One region of the Fusibacter sp. A1 genome, then DNA from elsewhere that is predicted to be linked to it. Evidence: predicted binding sites of a transcription regulator. Region 1 holds the regulator's gene; the other holds the start of a gene.
What was found. The regulator Rex, encoded in region 1, represses fermentation and respiration genes when NADH is low (regulators of the CRP and FNR family bind a similar motif). The targets are predictions, from matches to a motif close to ATTGTTAANNNNTTAACAAT.
Positions count from the first base shown of each region.

Region 2: DWB64_RS03405 (NAD(P)H-dependent oxidoreductase subunit E) is a predicted target of Rex. The motif match lies at 6,373-6,392, and genes of this name have one in related genera.

Region 1 covers NZ_QQWI01000003.1:114,809-122,596, forward strand. The annotation lists gene DWB64_RS04555 (MarR family winged helix-turn-helix transcriptional regulator) at 1-47, opposite strand, end outside; gene DWB64_RS04560 (acetyl-CoA C-acetyltransferase) at 60-1,238, opposite strand; gene DWB64_RS04565 (redox-sensing transcriptional repressor Rex) at 1,563-2,192, opposite strand; gene DWB64_RS04570 (ATP-binding cassette domain-containing protein) at 2,417-4,339, shown strand; gene tsaD (tRNA (adenosine(37)-N6)-threonylcarbamoyltransferase complex transferase subunit TsaD) at 4,393-5,400, opposite strand; gene rimI (ribosomal protein S18-alanine N-acetyltransferase) at 5,397-5,849, opposite strand; gene tsaB (tRNA (adenosine(37)-N6)-threonylcarbamoyltransferase complex dimerization subunit type 1 TsaB) at 5,843-6,520, opposite strand; gene tsaE (tRNA (adenosine(37)-N6)-threonylcarbamoyltransferase complex ATPase subunit type 1 TsaE) at 6,524-6,973, opposite strand; gene DWB64_RS04595 (hypothetical protein) at 7,142-7,788, opposite strand, start outside.
Region 2 covers NZ_QQWI01000002.1:294,673-302,460, forward strand. The annotation lists gene pulA (type I pullulanase) at 1-1,913, shown strand, start outside; gene DWB64_RS03380 (hypothetical protein) at 2,090-2,287, shown strand; gene DWB64_RS03385 (YceG family protein) at 2,297-3,166, shown strand; gene DWB64_RS03390 (mechanosensitive ion channel family protein) at 3,203-4,084, shown strand; T-box leader at 4,125-4,372, shown strand; gene tyrS (tyrosine--tRNA ligase) at 4,452-5,636, shown strand; gene DWB64_RS03400 (TIGR03905 family TSCPD domain-containing protein) at 5,893-6,132, opposite strand; gene DWB64_RS03405 (NAD(P)H-dependent oxidoreductase subunit E) at 6,623-7,138, shown strand; gene DWB64_RS03410 (ferredoxin) at 7,141-7,533, shown strand; gene nuoF (NADH-quinone oxidoreductase subunit NuoF) at 7,545-7,788, shown strand, end outside.

The sequences.
Region 1 (7,788 bases):
AGCGTTTTATTCAACATGGTATTCAGTTCTTTGCTGTACTGCGACATAGATAGACCTCACTATTTTTTTACGATTACCGCTTCACCCATACCGCCACCTATACAAAGTGTAGCTAGGCCAGTCTTAACTTCTCTTTTTTGCATTTCATGAATAAGTGTCACAAGAATCCTTGCACCACTTGCTCCAATAGGATGTCCAAGCGCGATTGCTCCGCCATTGACATTTGTAATCTCCATGTTTAACTCAAGCTCTTTTGCAACAGCAAGCGCTTGAGATGCGAAAGCCTCGTTTGCTTCCACCAAATCCAAATCAGCTACGGTCAAGTTCGCTTTTTTCAGCGCTTTCCTAACTGCAGGAACAGGACCGATACCCATGATTTCAGGAGCGACACCTGCAGATGCGTGGCTGACAACCGTCACAAGTGGCGTTAATCCAAGCTGATCCGCCTTTTCTTTGCTCATTACGATGATACAAGCTGCACCGTCGTTGATGCCTGATGCATTTGCCGCCGTTACACTGCCGTCTTTTTTGAATGCCGGGCGAAGTTTAGCTAATTTCTCAACAACCACGCCATGCTTGATATATTCATCTTCTTCAAATACAATAGGATCGCCTTTTCTTTGAGGAATCACTACTGGAATAATCTCGTCTTTAAATCTACCGCTTTTTTGAGCCGCCTCAGCACGGTTTTGTGAAACAACTGCAAACTCATCTTGTGCTTCTCTTGAAATTTCGTATTTTGAAGCTAAGTTTTCAGCCGTCTGACCCATATGGAAGTCGTTGAAGGCATCCCACAAGCCGTCTCTCACCATCGTATCATAAAGTTGACCATCGCCCATACGTTGGCCCCAACGAGCCTCTTTTAATAGATATGGCGCCATTGACATGGTCTCCATACCACCAGCAACCACGACTTCGTTGTCGCCACTGATGATGGACTGAACAGCAAGTGAAACCGACTTTAATCCAGAACCACAAATCATATTGATTGTCATCGCCGGTGTTTCGATAGATAGTCCCGCCTTAATCGCAGCTTGTCTGGCAACCCCCTGCCCTTGACCCGCTTGAATAACACAGCCCATCATCACTTCATCTACTTCTTTAGGATCCAGATTGATCTTTTCAAGGGCGCCCTTGATAACAGTCGCACCTAAATCCTGAGGAGTCACTTTACCGATTGCCCCACCAAATGATCCTATCGCTGTACGAACAGCAGATACAATTACTACTTCTCTCATATTCAATACCTCCAAGTTAATTATCGGGGAACCAGCCCGACTAGTGCCATTATAGCATATAGTGCTGGGATGGTGATAGTTATTGTGGCATATGCAAATGCATATCTAATAGCCGAAGGCTATATCATACACGAAGTGTATTTCATGCATTTCATGCATATCACCCGAACGCAGTTTGGATATCATTGTAGTAATAAAAAAACTAGACTTCGTCTAGTTAAAGAGCTCTAAGAGGTTATGCACCTCTACGGAATAACAAAATAAGTTATCCTGGCCGGTGGGGCGGTAATAAAAAAACTAGACTTCGTCTAGTTTTGTTTATTACTACTTACTCGCTCCCTTTAGGAAGTATGAGATTGTGAATAGGTCTTCGATTAGGTGAACGTTTTCCACGATGACATCTTCTGGGACCTTTAAATCGATTGGAGCAAAGTTCCAGATGGCTTTTATTCCATTGTTGACTAGCTTCTCTGCAACGTTCTGTGCCGCATCTCTGTTGGTGCATATGTAGGCGATGTCTATAGCTTCTTTTTCCAAATATTCGCTGATGTTTTCTACATCAAGCACCTCTACATCATGTATTTTCATACCGATGAGACGTGGGTTAAGGTCAAACATCGCTTGCAGATTGAATCCGAACTTTTCGAAACTTGTGTAATTCGCTAAAGCTTGTCCAAGATTTCCGGCTCCGATGATGATTGTCTTATAATCGCTTACAAGACCCAATATGCTACCGATTTCAGAAAAAAGTTCCTCTACATTGTAGCCGTATCCCTGCTGTCCGAATCCGCCAAAATTATTTAAGTCCTGTCTGATTTGTGACGCTGTGAACCCCATGATTTCTGAAAGTTCCTTAGAAGATATTCTTTTAACATCTTTCTCGAGCAAATCCTTTAAGTACCTGTGATACTTTGGCAAACGTTTAATAACCGCTCTTGAAATTTTTTCGCTCATCGCTACACCCACCCATTACTGTTTATTTGAAAGCATTGCTTTCTATCTAATGTTCGTTAAATGATAATTTATTTACCTAATAAAAATTATAGCATCCTGTTTTCACACTGTCAAACATCCAACCACCCCAAACATAGCGCTCTCAAGGTATATATCATGATTTTTTAAGTCGGGCACTATCACATAATATGATTTTCTGCTAAACTTGTATGGAGGTGATTTCAGTGATTGCATTATCATTTAGTCAAATAAAAAAAGCATATTACGAACAAACTGTGTTGGATTCGATTTCATTTTCGATAAACGCACAAGACAAATTGGGACTTATCGGCCGTAACGGCACTGGAAAAACAACCATATTACGCCTTATTGCAGGTGTTGAAGAACCAGATAGCGGTATGATTTATATGGACAGCAAACTCAAGGTAGGTTATATGAAGCAAACCGATGAGTTGGATGAGGACTACACATTACTCAGTTACTGCATGTCCGCATTCGAAGATTTGTTGTCTCTAGAAGAGAACCTAACTGCCATGGAACATGAAATGGCTAGTTTTAAGACAGACAATGAAGATTTTAAAATCTTCATGAGCAAGTACGAAGCCTTATCCCACAGCTTCGAACAGCAAGGGGGATACATATTCAGATCAAAGGTCAGGGGTATTCTAAATGGCCTAGGGTTTGGCGACGAATCACATGATCGCGCTGTTAAATCCTTAAGCGGTGGCCAGTTTGCAAGACTTAAGCTAGCCAGACTTCTGATCGACGAGCCCGACATCCTTATTCTTGATGAACCTACAAACCATTTGGACATCGCTACGACCAGTTGGCTTGAGAACTACTTGAAGCAGTATCCAAAAACATTGCTGCTAGTGTCGCATGACAGGTATTTTTTAGATAGCGTATGCACCAAAATCATGGAAATTGAAAATAGCAATACGATGATTTACGATGGCAACTATACGGTCTTCAAAAAGAAAAAGGAAGCACATCTTGAACAGCTGAAGCGTCAATATGAAAAGGCTCAGTCAGAGCGCGCCAAACAAGAAGAACTCATACGAAAATTCAAGCAGCGTGGAACCGAAAAATTGGCTAAGCGCGCGAAAAGCCGCGAAAAACGCCTAGAACGACTGGAAACTCCTGAATATGTCGCTAGCCGCGACAATAAGATGAAGCTGAATCTGAAGGCTGGTTTGAGTTCTGGAACCGAAGTCCTCCATGTCGAAAATCTTTGTAAATCCTATGGCGAACAAGAAGTCATACGCGATGTTTCCTTCAACGTGTTTAGGGGTGAACGGATCGGACTGATCGGACATAACGGCACGGGCAAATCAACCATACTCAAAATACTTGAAGGTTCTCTGGATTTTGATGAAGGTCAGATCAAATTTGGTCACCAAGTACTTTGCGCTTACTATGATCAAAGTATGGAAGATCTGGATCCCGAGTGCACGATTATCGAAGAAATTCATAATTTCGTCCCTTTGATGGATGAAGTGGATATAAGAACCCTCTTAGGTAGATTCCTGTTTACAAGCGATGATGTCTTCAAGCCGATCAAAGTGCTTAGCGGCGGCGAGAAGGCAAGGGTCATGCTTACAAAGCTCTTCTTGACCGACTCTAACTTCTTGATGATGGATGAGCCGACAAATCATCTTGACATCTACAGTAAAGAGGTGCTCGAAGACGCGCTTGGCTCGTATGACGGTACCATGATCGTCATCTCTCATGACCGGTATTTTCTTGATAAGATCTGTGACCAGATCCTAGAAATCGACAATCATGAACTGACGCTTTATCACGGAGGCTATAGCTACTACACAGAAAAGAAAGCTGCCTTGGCCGCAAAAGACGAACCGGACAAGCCACTTGTCACAAAGACTGAAAAGAGACAGGACAAGAAAAAAGAACGACAGATGATCAATCAAAAAAAATCGCTTCAATCACAGGTAAGTGAAATCGAAGCAATCATACACTCTACCGAAACACGCCTAGAAGAAATCGCCCACGAGCTATGCGATGAAGCGGTTTACAGCGATCCTGAAAAGACAAAGGCGATTTTGTCAGAAGAGAAACAGCTGAAAACCACACAAGAGGAATTATATGAGAAGTGGGAAGAAATCAACGAACAGTTGAGTGATATGTAAACGTTTAAAAGGACAGCGAACTCCATCGCTGTCCTTTTCTTATAGTTATAGCTCTATTCTCCAAGTCTAAGATTTGGTGTCGCATTCAGTGCGAGGTCGCATCCTACATGCTCCTTGCTATGATAAAAGGCGCTTGCTCCGATCATTGCGGCATTATCTGTACAAAGCACCAATGAAGGGTAGTAGACTCTGCAGTCCGTTTTTGAGATCGCCTCTGTGAGCGCCTCCCTAAGTCTTGAATTGGCAGCGACTCCACCTGCGACAACAAGGGTATCCATCTCATAGTCGGCTAGGGCGTCCATAGCCTTTGTCACCAAGACCTCGATGACCGCCTCTTGGAAACTGGCAGCAACATCCGCATCGACAACTTCGATGTTTTTCTGCTTTGCCTGGTTCAGATAGTTGAGCACTCCTGACTTGATACCTGAAAAACTAAAGTCATAGGAATCCTTTTCTAAAAAAGTTCTTTTAAAATGAATCGCCTCACGGTTTCCTTCTTTTGCGAGTTGATCGACATATGGTCCACCAGGGTACGGCAGTCCTAAGGTCCTAGCCACTTTATCATACGCCTCACCTATCGCATCGTCACGCGTCCTGCCGATCACCTCAAACTCGGTGTAGGACTTTGCAATAGCAAGATGGGTATGCCCGCCTGATACCACAAGACACATGTATGGCGGTTCGAGTTCTTTATTTTCAAGCAGTACAGAACTGATATGTCCTTCGATATGATTGACAGGTATCAGGGGTTTTCCTAGGGCAAAACTTAGGGTTTTGGCATAGTTCACACCCACAAGCAGCGCTCCTACAAGTCCAGGACCCTCTGTCACAGCAATCGCATCGACTTCATCAAACTCAAGACCTGCTGCCTCTAAAGCCTGGTCTATGACGTGTGCGATTTTATCCAAATGGTTTCTCGATGCGATTTCTGGTACCACACCACCATATAATTTGTGAATTTCTATTTGCGAATAGATTATACTTGATAGAATAGTTCTACCGTTTTCAACGATTGCGACCGATGTTTCATCACAGCTCGTCTCTATGGCAAGTATCTTCATTGCTTATCTCCTCTTAGATCGGCCCACATGATAAGAGCGTCTTCTCCTGTATCCTGATAATACTTCGGTCTCACTCCACGACTGACAAATCCAAAGCCCTTATAAAGTGCGATTGCAGGCTCATTCGATACACGTACTTCAAGTGTCAAGTGATTGATTTCCTCAGAAACGGCACGATTTACTAAATGTGCGATCAAAGCCTTTCCCAAACCATGTTTTCTGAAAGCCGGGTGGATCGCTACATTGGTGATATGTCCTTCATCCATAACGTGCCAATAGCCCGCATAACCGACGATCACACCATCTACTTCAATGACCATATACCGAGCCAGTCTATTAAGTGTCAGCTCACTCTCAAAGGACGCCCTATCCCATGGCGTTTTGAAAGATAAGGATTCAACAAGCATCACGCCGTCCAAATCACCTAGAGTCATATCACGTATCAGCATTTGGACTTCTCCTCAAGTTCACGCTCCGCCTGAGGTTTTCTTAAATAATCGGCTTCAAGCGACTTATAGTCGCTCAAGGTATAATCACCCTGTTCGTAAGCGTCAAATAGACCAATCGCAGTGTTTAAAACTTCCCTTTGGTCACCGAAATAGGCGCTTTCACCGAGTATATCCGAAATCAATCCACGATGAACAGGAACCCCGTCACCCACAAAAAGTACTTTTTTACCTTCAAGTTTCTCAAGCAGATCAACCATCTTCCATGTGTCAGCCTTTATAACGGCTCCTTGATGATCATAGACAGCCGTGTATACCTGTCCCCTTCTTGCATCGAGAATAGGGCAAACCAGTCCGCTGAACCTTTTTCCGTGGTAGCTTAGCGCCTTTAGTGTGGAAACCGCGTAAATAGGAGTGTTAAACGGATGCGCCAGTGCCTTAACCGTCGACAAGGCGATTCTAAGCCCTGTAAATGAGCCTGGTCCGTTCGCTACGATTATTCCACGGATATCAGATACCTTCGCATCACACTGTTTCAAAATCTGATCGATCAGCGGCAACAGGGTCTGCGAGTGCGTCTTTTTGCTGTTAAGTGTCGTGAACGCCAATAACATTCCATCCTTAGACAGCGCGCAGCTTGCTGTCTTAGTCGTTGCATCAATTGCAAGTAACATCATCTACTCCTTTATCTCAAAATCAAACGATTTATATCCATTTAATTCGAGTATTCGACCTTCTTCATGATTGTCAATCGTAATCAGAATCAACTGATCGGTTTCGACCTTCAGCTCATCAAGAATCTTGTCAGCCCACTCTATCAGAACTATTCCACCCTCATGCAGGTACTCGAAAAATCCGATTTCATCTAACGAGTCTATCGTATCGATTCTATAGACATCCGCATGATATAAAGGTCCTAACGAACACTCATACGCGTTTACAATATTATAAGACGGGCTTGCCATATACCCAGGTATATTCAGCGCCTCACCGATCGCTTTAGTAAGCGTGGTCTTGCCTGTACCTAAATCGCCAATCAAGGCGACAACATCCCCTTTGGAAAGCTTACCCGCTATCAGATGCCCTACATGCATCATCATCTCTTCATTTTTAGCATGAATTCTCATACAATGCCCTCGTTTCAAAATTGTGTGTTCAACATATGATTATATCACTATGTGGCGTATAAATGAAGTACATAGCGACATTTACAAGGCTTTGTAAAAAAGCGGCCGGAGCGAACAAAAAAAACCGTGCATCAGCACGGTTTTTGAATTTACTAGATCAGCCTGAACTTATGCTGTCTTCACTTTTACTTTTTTACTGAACGCAAGTATCGCTCCAAGTGCGATCGATAAGAACGCAGCCGCCATCACTCGGTATTCGGCAGGCAACATGAATGTGATCGTATGTGCAGGAATCCAGAAAAACGGAATCGTCTTCAGCACGATAAACGAAATGAATCCATCCCAGTCAATCGCAGCAGTGATGTCAGAAATCGAAATTTTGCCACTGCGTGAAGCCTTAAGGTCAAGGTAAGTATCCGTATACTTGTGCAGGCCCATAAAGGCAGGTGCGAAGAAACAGTTCATGATGGCACTTGTGAAGAATGCAAAAGCAAGTTGCACCCCTTCAAAAGGTAGGTACCCTTTTGCTTGAGCCGAAATAACGCCGCCGGCAAACACATTGAACATCAAGGTGATCAACATACCGATGCCACCCCAGATGACGATACGCCAAATAAGACCGGCTGGCTTCGAGTAATCGCCTTTGACGATTCTAATCGCCATCAGCTCACCCATCGTAGCCAAAATCGCAAATTTAACAAAACCCATTACATAAGGAACATCATGTGTCCACTTGTTAAAGTATACCTGAGTGGATGGCACTAGCATAAATGCAACGACAGCTGCAAGAGCCAACAACCAAATAAAATCGCCTT
Region 2 (7,788 bases), on a different contig from region 1:
TAGTGGTCGGGCGTAATTATACCGCTGTTGACGATAGGTTTTTAAAGACAAATGTGGTCTACCGCTATATCGTCAGGTCCACTTCCTTTGACGAGAAATACTATTATGATGGAGACCTTGGCAATTTTTATACTCCTAAGAAGACGATATTCAAGGTCTGGTCGCCTGTCGCTACGAGAATGCTGACTGACATCAAGGGGCTTGGAACCTTTGAAATGACAAGGAACGAACAGGGTGTTTTTCAGGTGGAAGTCGATGGTGACCTTGAAGGGGCAAGATATAAGTATCTGGTGAACATAGGCGGTCAGTGGGAATCTGCCAATGATCCTTATGCGCTGGCATCCACTGCCAATAACGGTTCATCGGTGGTAGTCGATATGAACAAAACCGATATTCCCTTGAATCTAGATCGCCTATTGCCGCTAAGACAAAAAAACGACGCTGTGATCTATGAGCTTCATATTAGGGACTGGTCGTCAAAAAAATCGAGTGGAATCAAAAGAAAGGGAAAATACCTAGGCCTTATCGAAGAAAACACGGTGAACACATTTGGTGACAGCACAGGTCTTGATTACCTGAAAGATCTTGGTATCACCCATGTTCAGCTTCTTCCGATTTTTGATTTCGGTTCTGTGGACGAGCACCGTCAAATGATGCATTACAACTGGGGCTACGATCCTGTACAGTACAATGTGCCAGAGGGCGGTTATGCGACAGATGTCGAAGACCCCTACTGCAGGATCATGGAACTTAAGGAAATGATCGCAGGACTACACGGTGCTAGCATACGAGTTGTCATGGACGTCGTCTATAACCATATGTTCGAGCGATTCTCTTCTGATTTTGAAAAACTAGTACCCTATTATTATTTTAGAATAGGAAAGAACGGTGAAATCTCGAACGGCTCTTTTTGTGGAAACGACATCGATTCGACAAGACTGATGATGAGAAAGTATATTTTGGAGAGTATCAAGAGCTGGATGACCCATTACGGTATCGACGGATTCAGGTTTGACCTGATGGGCATCCTTGATATTGAAACCATGAACCAGATTGTTGAACTTGCTGAAAGTATCGATCCCAACGTAATGATCTACGGTGAGGGCTGGGATATGCCCACACTACTAGACGACGATCAAAAGGCGACGATGATGAACCAGCAAGAGATGCATAATATCGGTCATTTCAATGATTACTTCAGAGACACCATCAAAGGTGGAACCACCATGGAGAAAATTCTTGAAAAAGGTATTCTGACCGGTGACTTGAAAAATTTTGCGCGGCTCAGCAATTTCCTGCTCGGTTCTGAAAAGGGTCCGGATGGAAAGGATTTCTTTGACGCGCCTAGCAAGAGCATCAACTATGTCGAGTGTCATGACAACCATACGCTCTATGACAAGATGGTCGCGATAGAGATACCGGAAGAAGAACGGTTGAGAAGGCATAAGCTGATTATGGCCGTACTTATATTTTCACATGGGATTCCATTTATCCACGCAGGTCAGGAGTTTTGCAGAACAAAAAACGGGGATCATAACTCCTATAAATCTTCAGATTTTGTCAACGGGATAGACTGGGATAGAAGAACGGAGTATCATGAGCTTGTGGATTTTGTAAAAGGTGCATTGGAACTGAGACGTTCGATTGCCGTATTTAGAACATCTGCGTTCACACACCAGACAAAAGTGAAGATAAAACGTATTAAAAAAGTAGTGGAACTCCACTACGAAGATGGAACTAAACTGGTTGTCAATCTGGGGTCCAGTAACCATACATTAAGGTTACACGACGAAAGAGTCGTATTCTATGTGGGAGGCTTAACGCTAAAGGCGAGAGACGAGTATGAGGTTGAACCGCTCGAGCTTGTGATTACAAGGCCAGGAAACAAAAAATACGATGGTGTTTCACATTAATAACTAAAAAAGCCAGTGAATTGCCGACAGGTGAATCACTGGCTTTTCATTCATGTCCCTTGATAATGTGTTCATGGCATCGGGTAAAGTGTTATAATGAAAATGAAAGTATCACAAGTGACAACGACAAAATAAGGTAGTAAAGGGATAGAGTATTGTTAACAGGAGGCAACTGAGTGAACCATCAATCGAATACACAAGAACTGATCTTAAGACTCGAGAGATTGAAATTACAGGTCGAATCAATACATGATAAGATCAAGACCAGTGACAGTCAACAGCAAAAACAGGATCTCGAACTTGAACTAGACAGGATCTTGATCGAAATGAAAGATCTTGAGGACGCGATTCAAAGGGATTACTGGCTTGCGTGAGGTGATAAGATGAAAATTCATAAAACAGCGGCATACGATGCGGACCGCGAACTGACAGAACTGCTTGGAGTGGAATCGAGACTATACAAAATCGGCATGTTGGATACACAGGCACAAGAAGTGCTGAGGCTTGCTACGACTGTAGATGAGTTGTCACTTCTCTTGTTTGAGCCGTATGAATACCGACCGGGCTTTCATGCGGATGAGCGGCAGGTCACACTTCCTTGCTTCTTCACCAAGGTGGACGGACATACCCATCAACTGATGTCGACTGCGAGAAAGTGGAAACAGGATCACAACAGGACGACCCTTGTCTATGGCGGATTCCATTCCTTAGACCAGCGACCCACTACCTACAGTGTGAAAACAGCCAAAGAACTTGATCAAAGTGCTTTAAAAGAAAAACAGGACCTCGAGCCACTTGCGCATCTGTCTGAGGTGAAAAAAGACAGAGTGGTCCAGTCAGCGTTTAAGGTCATGCAGTGGCTTGATGGGGAGCTCAAGCTTTCCTATAAGAAACCAGAACTGCTTGCGGCGCTCTTACTCGACAATAGACACATCCTAGATGCCTACCATCATACAGAACTGACCCAAACCGTGCCCAAATGTATCGTGGAGGACAATCAGAAGAAGGTCCCTTCGGTGATCGCTCTGGCAAGAATGTTGATGATGCATGCACTGGGCTTTGATGTGCTTGTCGTATCGAAGCATCATTACAGTTCGATCGAAAACTATCTGCCTATCGAATGGTTTGACCACCATGTCATGAGCGCACAAGAGATGGATAAAGAGAACCATCGATCAAGCCCAGTCGGACAGGTCATAGGCATGGTCATGATAGCCGCACTGGTACTGATTTATTTTGTCTTCAAAAGATAGTGTTCAATTTATGATGGTACCAAGGAGGAGGTTTAGATGGATATAACAAGATTTATCGGAATTGACTTGCCTTTTTTAAAAGAGAATTTTACATATGATCTGGTGTTGACCCTTGCAATCATCATATTGATCATGATTGCAAAACGTATCACACTGAAAGTGCTGCACGAAAAAATCCAGGATGCAGGTAGCTATTACAAAGTAAAAAGAAGTGTGACGTATTTCTCGTTTTTCTTAGCGCTGCTCCTGATCATCGTCATCTGGTTTCAGGCAGGAGGTTCGTTCAGCACTTATTTCGGACTGATCTCAGCAGGTCTTGCTGTCGCACTTAAGGATTTGGTCGCCAATGTGGCAGGATGGTTCCTAATCGTCTTCAAACGACCGTTTATCGTAGGAGACAGGATTGAAATCGGATCTGTCAAAGGAGATGTGATCGATCAACGTCTCTTTCAATTCTCCATGATGGAAATTGGAAACTGGGTGGAAGATGACCAAAGCACAGGACGGATCATCCATATGCCCAACAGTAAAGTGTTTACTGAACATCTGGCGAATTATACGACTGGCTTCAAATATATCTGGAACGAGATCAACGTACTGTTGACGTTTGAGTCGGATTGGAGAGATGCAAAAGAAAAAATGCAGGTGATCTCTCAGAACCATTCGTTGCATGTCACAGAAGATGTGGAGTCAAAAATCAGACATGCTTCTAAAAAGTACATGATCTATTACAAATATCTCACTCCTATCGTCTACACAACGGTCAAGGAATCCGGTGTGCAGCTTACGATTAGGTACCTGTGCGCACCCCAAAACAGACGGCCTACAAGCGAAAAGATTTGGGAGGATATACTCGACATGGTAGAGGCGGACGAGAGCATACATCTTGCTTATCCAACCATGCGTATCACTAAATGATTTAATAGTTGACAACTTTTAGGAACGGCGTATAATACTGAGTAAGATTTTGATTAGGAATAGTAACACAATCCGTTGACGCGTAGAGAGCTTCTGTTTGGTGAAAAGAAGTCGCGATGGTTGTATGAATACCCCTATGAATCGCTAGGTGAACTAAGAGTAGCCGATGCCGGGAGTGCCCGTTATAGCGCTAGACTTTCTCACTTGCTGACGAAGTCGATAAGGTGATTGGCTGTGAAGCCGTCACAAACAGGAGTGGTACCGCGAGACTTGACTCTCGCCTCCTAGGTTATGCCTAGGAGGTGGGAGTTTTTAATTTTTTGCATAGAGAATCAATATCACGACACAAGTTCAAAGGAGAGAATTTATGAACAGTCAAGAATCATTCGAACGTATAGCGCTAGGCACCGCAGAAATCATTCACGAAGAAGAATTAAAAAAAATGCTTGAATCCAATCGTCAGCTCACCATCAAGTTGGGACTTGATCCGACTGCGCCTGATATACATCTTGGACATGCGGTCGTCCTTAGAAAAATGAAACATTTTCAAGAACTAGGACACAAGTGTGTGATCATAATCGGAGATTTCACCGGCCGAATAGGCGACCCTACTGGAAAATCCAAGATGAGACCGGCACTTTCTGAATCGGAAATACTCGCAAATGCCAAAACATACGAAAATCAGATCTTTAAAATTTTGGATCCGGACCTTACAGAAGTCAGATTCAACAGTGAATGGCTATCTAAGCTGAACTTCACTGAGGTGATAGAACTGGCTTCTGAATTCACAGTGGCTAGGATGCTTGAGCGCGACGATTTCAAGCAGCGATTCAAACATCAGCTGCCAATCGGGATTCATGAGTTCTTTTACCCGATCATGCAGGCGTTCGATTCCGTCGCCATTGATGCAGATATCGAAATTGGAGGCACCGATCAGCGATTCAACCTACTCATGGGGAGGACGCTTCAAGAAAACAAGGGTCACCAAAAACAAGTGGCGCTCTTCATGCCGCTACTGGTCGGACTCGACGGAATCGAAAAAATGAGCAAGAGTTTGGGCAATTACATTGGAATCAACGAATCTGCAGAAGAAATATTCGGAAAAGTAATGTCCCTTTCAGACGATCTGATGATGACCTTCTACGAGCTGGCGACAGATATCACACCCAGTGAAAAGAAACAGATTGAAAACGCACTGCTGGATGGCACGCTTCATCCAAAAGAGGCGAAAGTAAGTCTGGCCAAAAGAATAATAGGACAGTACCACAAGGAAGAAGATGCGCTCTGCGCACAAGAGAACTTCAACAGGGTATTCAGAGACAGGAAAACCCCGGAACTGATGACCGAATTGGGCATCAAGGGATGCGAAAACGATTTGATCGGTCTGATTCTGAGTCAAGGATTGATGCAATCCAAAAGTGAAATAAAAAGAATGATGATTGGAGGTGGAATTAGAGTCAACGGAGAAAAAGTGAGAGCGGATGAACCCCCGATCTTAAGAGAAGGGGATGTGCTTAAAGTGGGAAAGAAACATTTCTTTAGGTTGGTTTAAGAAGTTGGTAAAAAAAAGGTGAAAGAGGGCTATACCTCGCCTTGCTCGGGTTTTCCCTCTGCTTCGCAATCGGGCTATATCTTTGCTTCGCATTCGGGTTATACACGCCTTTGGCGTGGCAAAGGCAAATACGACCCGAGCGCTAGCGAGGTATAGCCCGAGTGCGCCAGCACAAGGTATTACCCGAGCAGCAGCGAGTACAACCCTCTTCCATCTCTCAACTAAACTAAACTAATTTAACTAAACTAAACCAAACTCATACAACCTCAGATAAAGCCTTGGCAAACTGATCCGGACAACTAGTCTTTTTACCGCCGCAGGAAATCCCCTTGAATTTTTCAACGATATCTTCGACTTTAGCTCCTTTGATGAGTTCTGTGAGTCCGATCAGGTTCCCAGGACATCCACCGACAAAATTTACTTGTTCGATGATTCCATCTTGGACTTTAAAATCAATTCTATTGGCACAAACGCCACTTGGCTTAAAAGACTGCATAGCTATTCTCCTTAAAAAGTTTAATGTTAAACTGTGATTTGATGTGAATAATCCTTGAATAGTGTAACTTACAAGCGTGGGAAATACTAGCTTGAATCATATATTGACAATTAATTAACGATTTAGTTTGGTAAATAACAATCAAACCCGAGTAAATAACTTGCATTTAAGCTATTTGAGAGTGTTTTTCAATTGAAAAATCCGGATTAATGAAGAGTTATTACGGTTTATTTAAGAGTTGATGTTAAAATGTTGACAAAGTGCATTGCAAAGCGGAATATCATACGTTATAATAAATGTGAATTGGGAATGTATCTTGTATACAATCCCTCGTATCCAAGTAATTGCAATTGATTCACACTATCATCTAATTGAAACGATTTTATAATATGAATCGTTAAAATAATTGTAATGATGAGTGAATATTCTGAATACTTGGGTATGTAAAGAGAGTGCTTACTAAAGCAATTTTTGAAAGGATGGTGTACATATGTCTAAATCAGCAGCTCAAACTGCACCTATCAGCGTTAAAGACATTTCACAAGATATTTACGATCAGTTACAAGCGTATATCGATGGTCTTGAAACGAAAGAGGGCGCAGTGATTCACTGTTTACACAAGGCGCAAGAATTAATCGGGTACCTACCAAAAGAAGTTATGCTCTTCATCTCAAGAGGCCTTAACTTACCAGCGGCAGAAGTATTCGGCGTAGTAAGTTTTTATTCTTACTTCTCTACTCAACCTACTGGAGAACATAAGATCTCTGTATGTATGGGTACGGCTTGTTACGTTAAAGGTTCTGAAAAGGTGCTTGAAGAATTTAAAAAGCAGCTTGGCCTTGAATCAGCAGGAACTACACCAGATATGCAATTTACTCTGAAAGATGTTCGTTGCGTAGGTGCTTGCGGTCTTGCTCCAATCTTAACTGTAGGCGACAAAGTTTATGGTCATGTTAGTGTGGATGATGTTGCAGCAATCGTAGCTGAATACAAGAAGGAGGCTTAATCATGGCGATTAAATCACTCGAAGATTTGAAGAAAATGAGAGAGGCGACTCTTGCTAAAGTTCAACTTAGAGAAGCTGGTCAAAACGTGGATGGCAATATCGAAGTAATGATCGGTCTTGCAACTTGCGGTATCGCTGCCGGCGGTAGAGAAGCTATGCAAGCGATCATCGATCAATTGGCTCAAGAGAACATTACTGACGTTCGTGTTGTTCGTGTAGGTTGTCTTGGATACTGTCACTCTGAACCAACGGTTCAAGTCAATATCCCAGGAGAAGAACCTGTGCTATACGGTAACGTAACAGAAGCTGTTGCTAGAGAAATCGTTACGAAACACATTAAAGGTAAAGAAACTTTAAACGACAATGTGTTGATGCAAACATTCACTAAGGCATAGGGAGGAAGATCATGGGTAAATATAATGGTCATATCTTGGTATGTGGCGGAACAGGATGTATGTCCCAAAAAGCTGAAGGCATTATCTCAGCTCTTGAAGGTAAACTTGCTGAAAACGGTTACGATCAAGAAATTCAAGTAGTTAAAACTGGATGTTTCGGATTCTGCGGAGCTGGTCCAATTCTTAAAATATTACCAGACAACACGGTTTATGTAAAAGTCAATGAAGATGACGCAGACACAATTGTCAATGAGC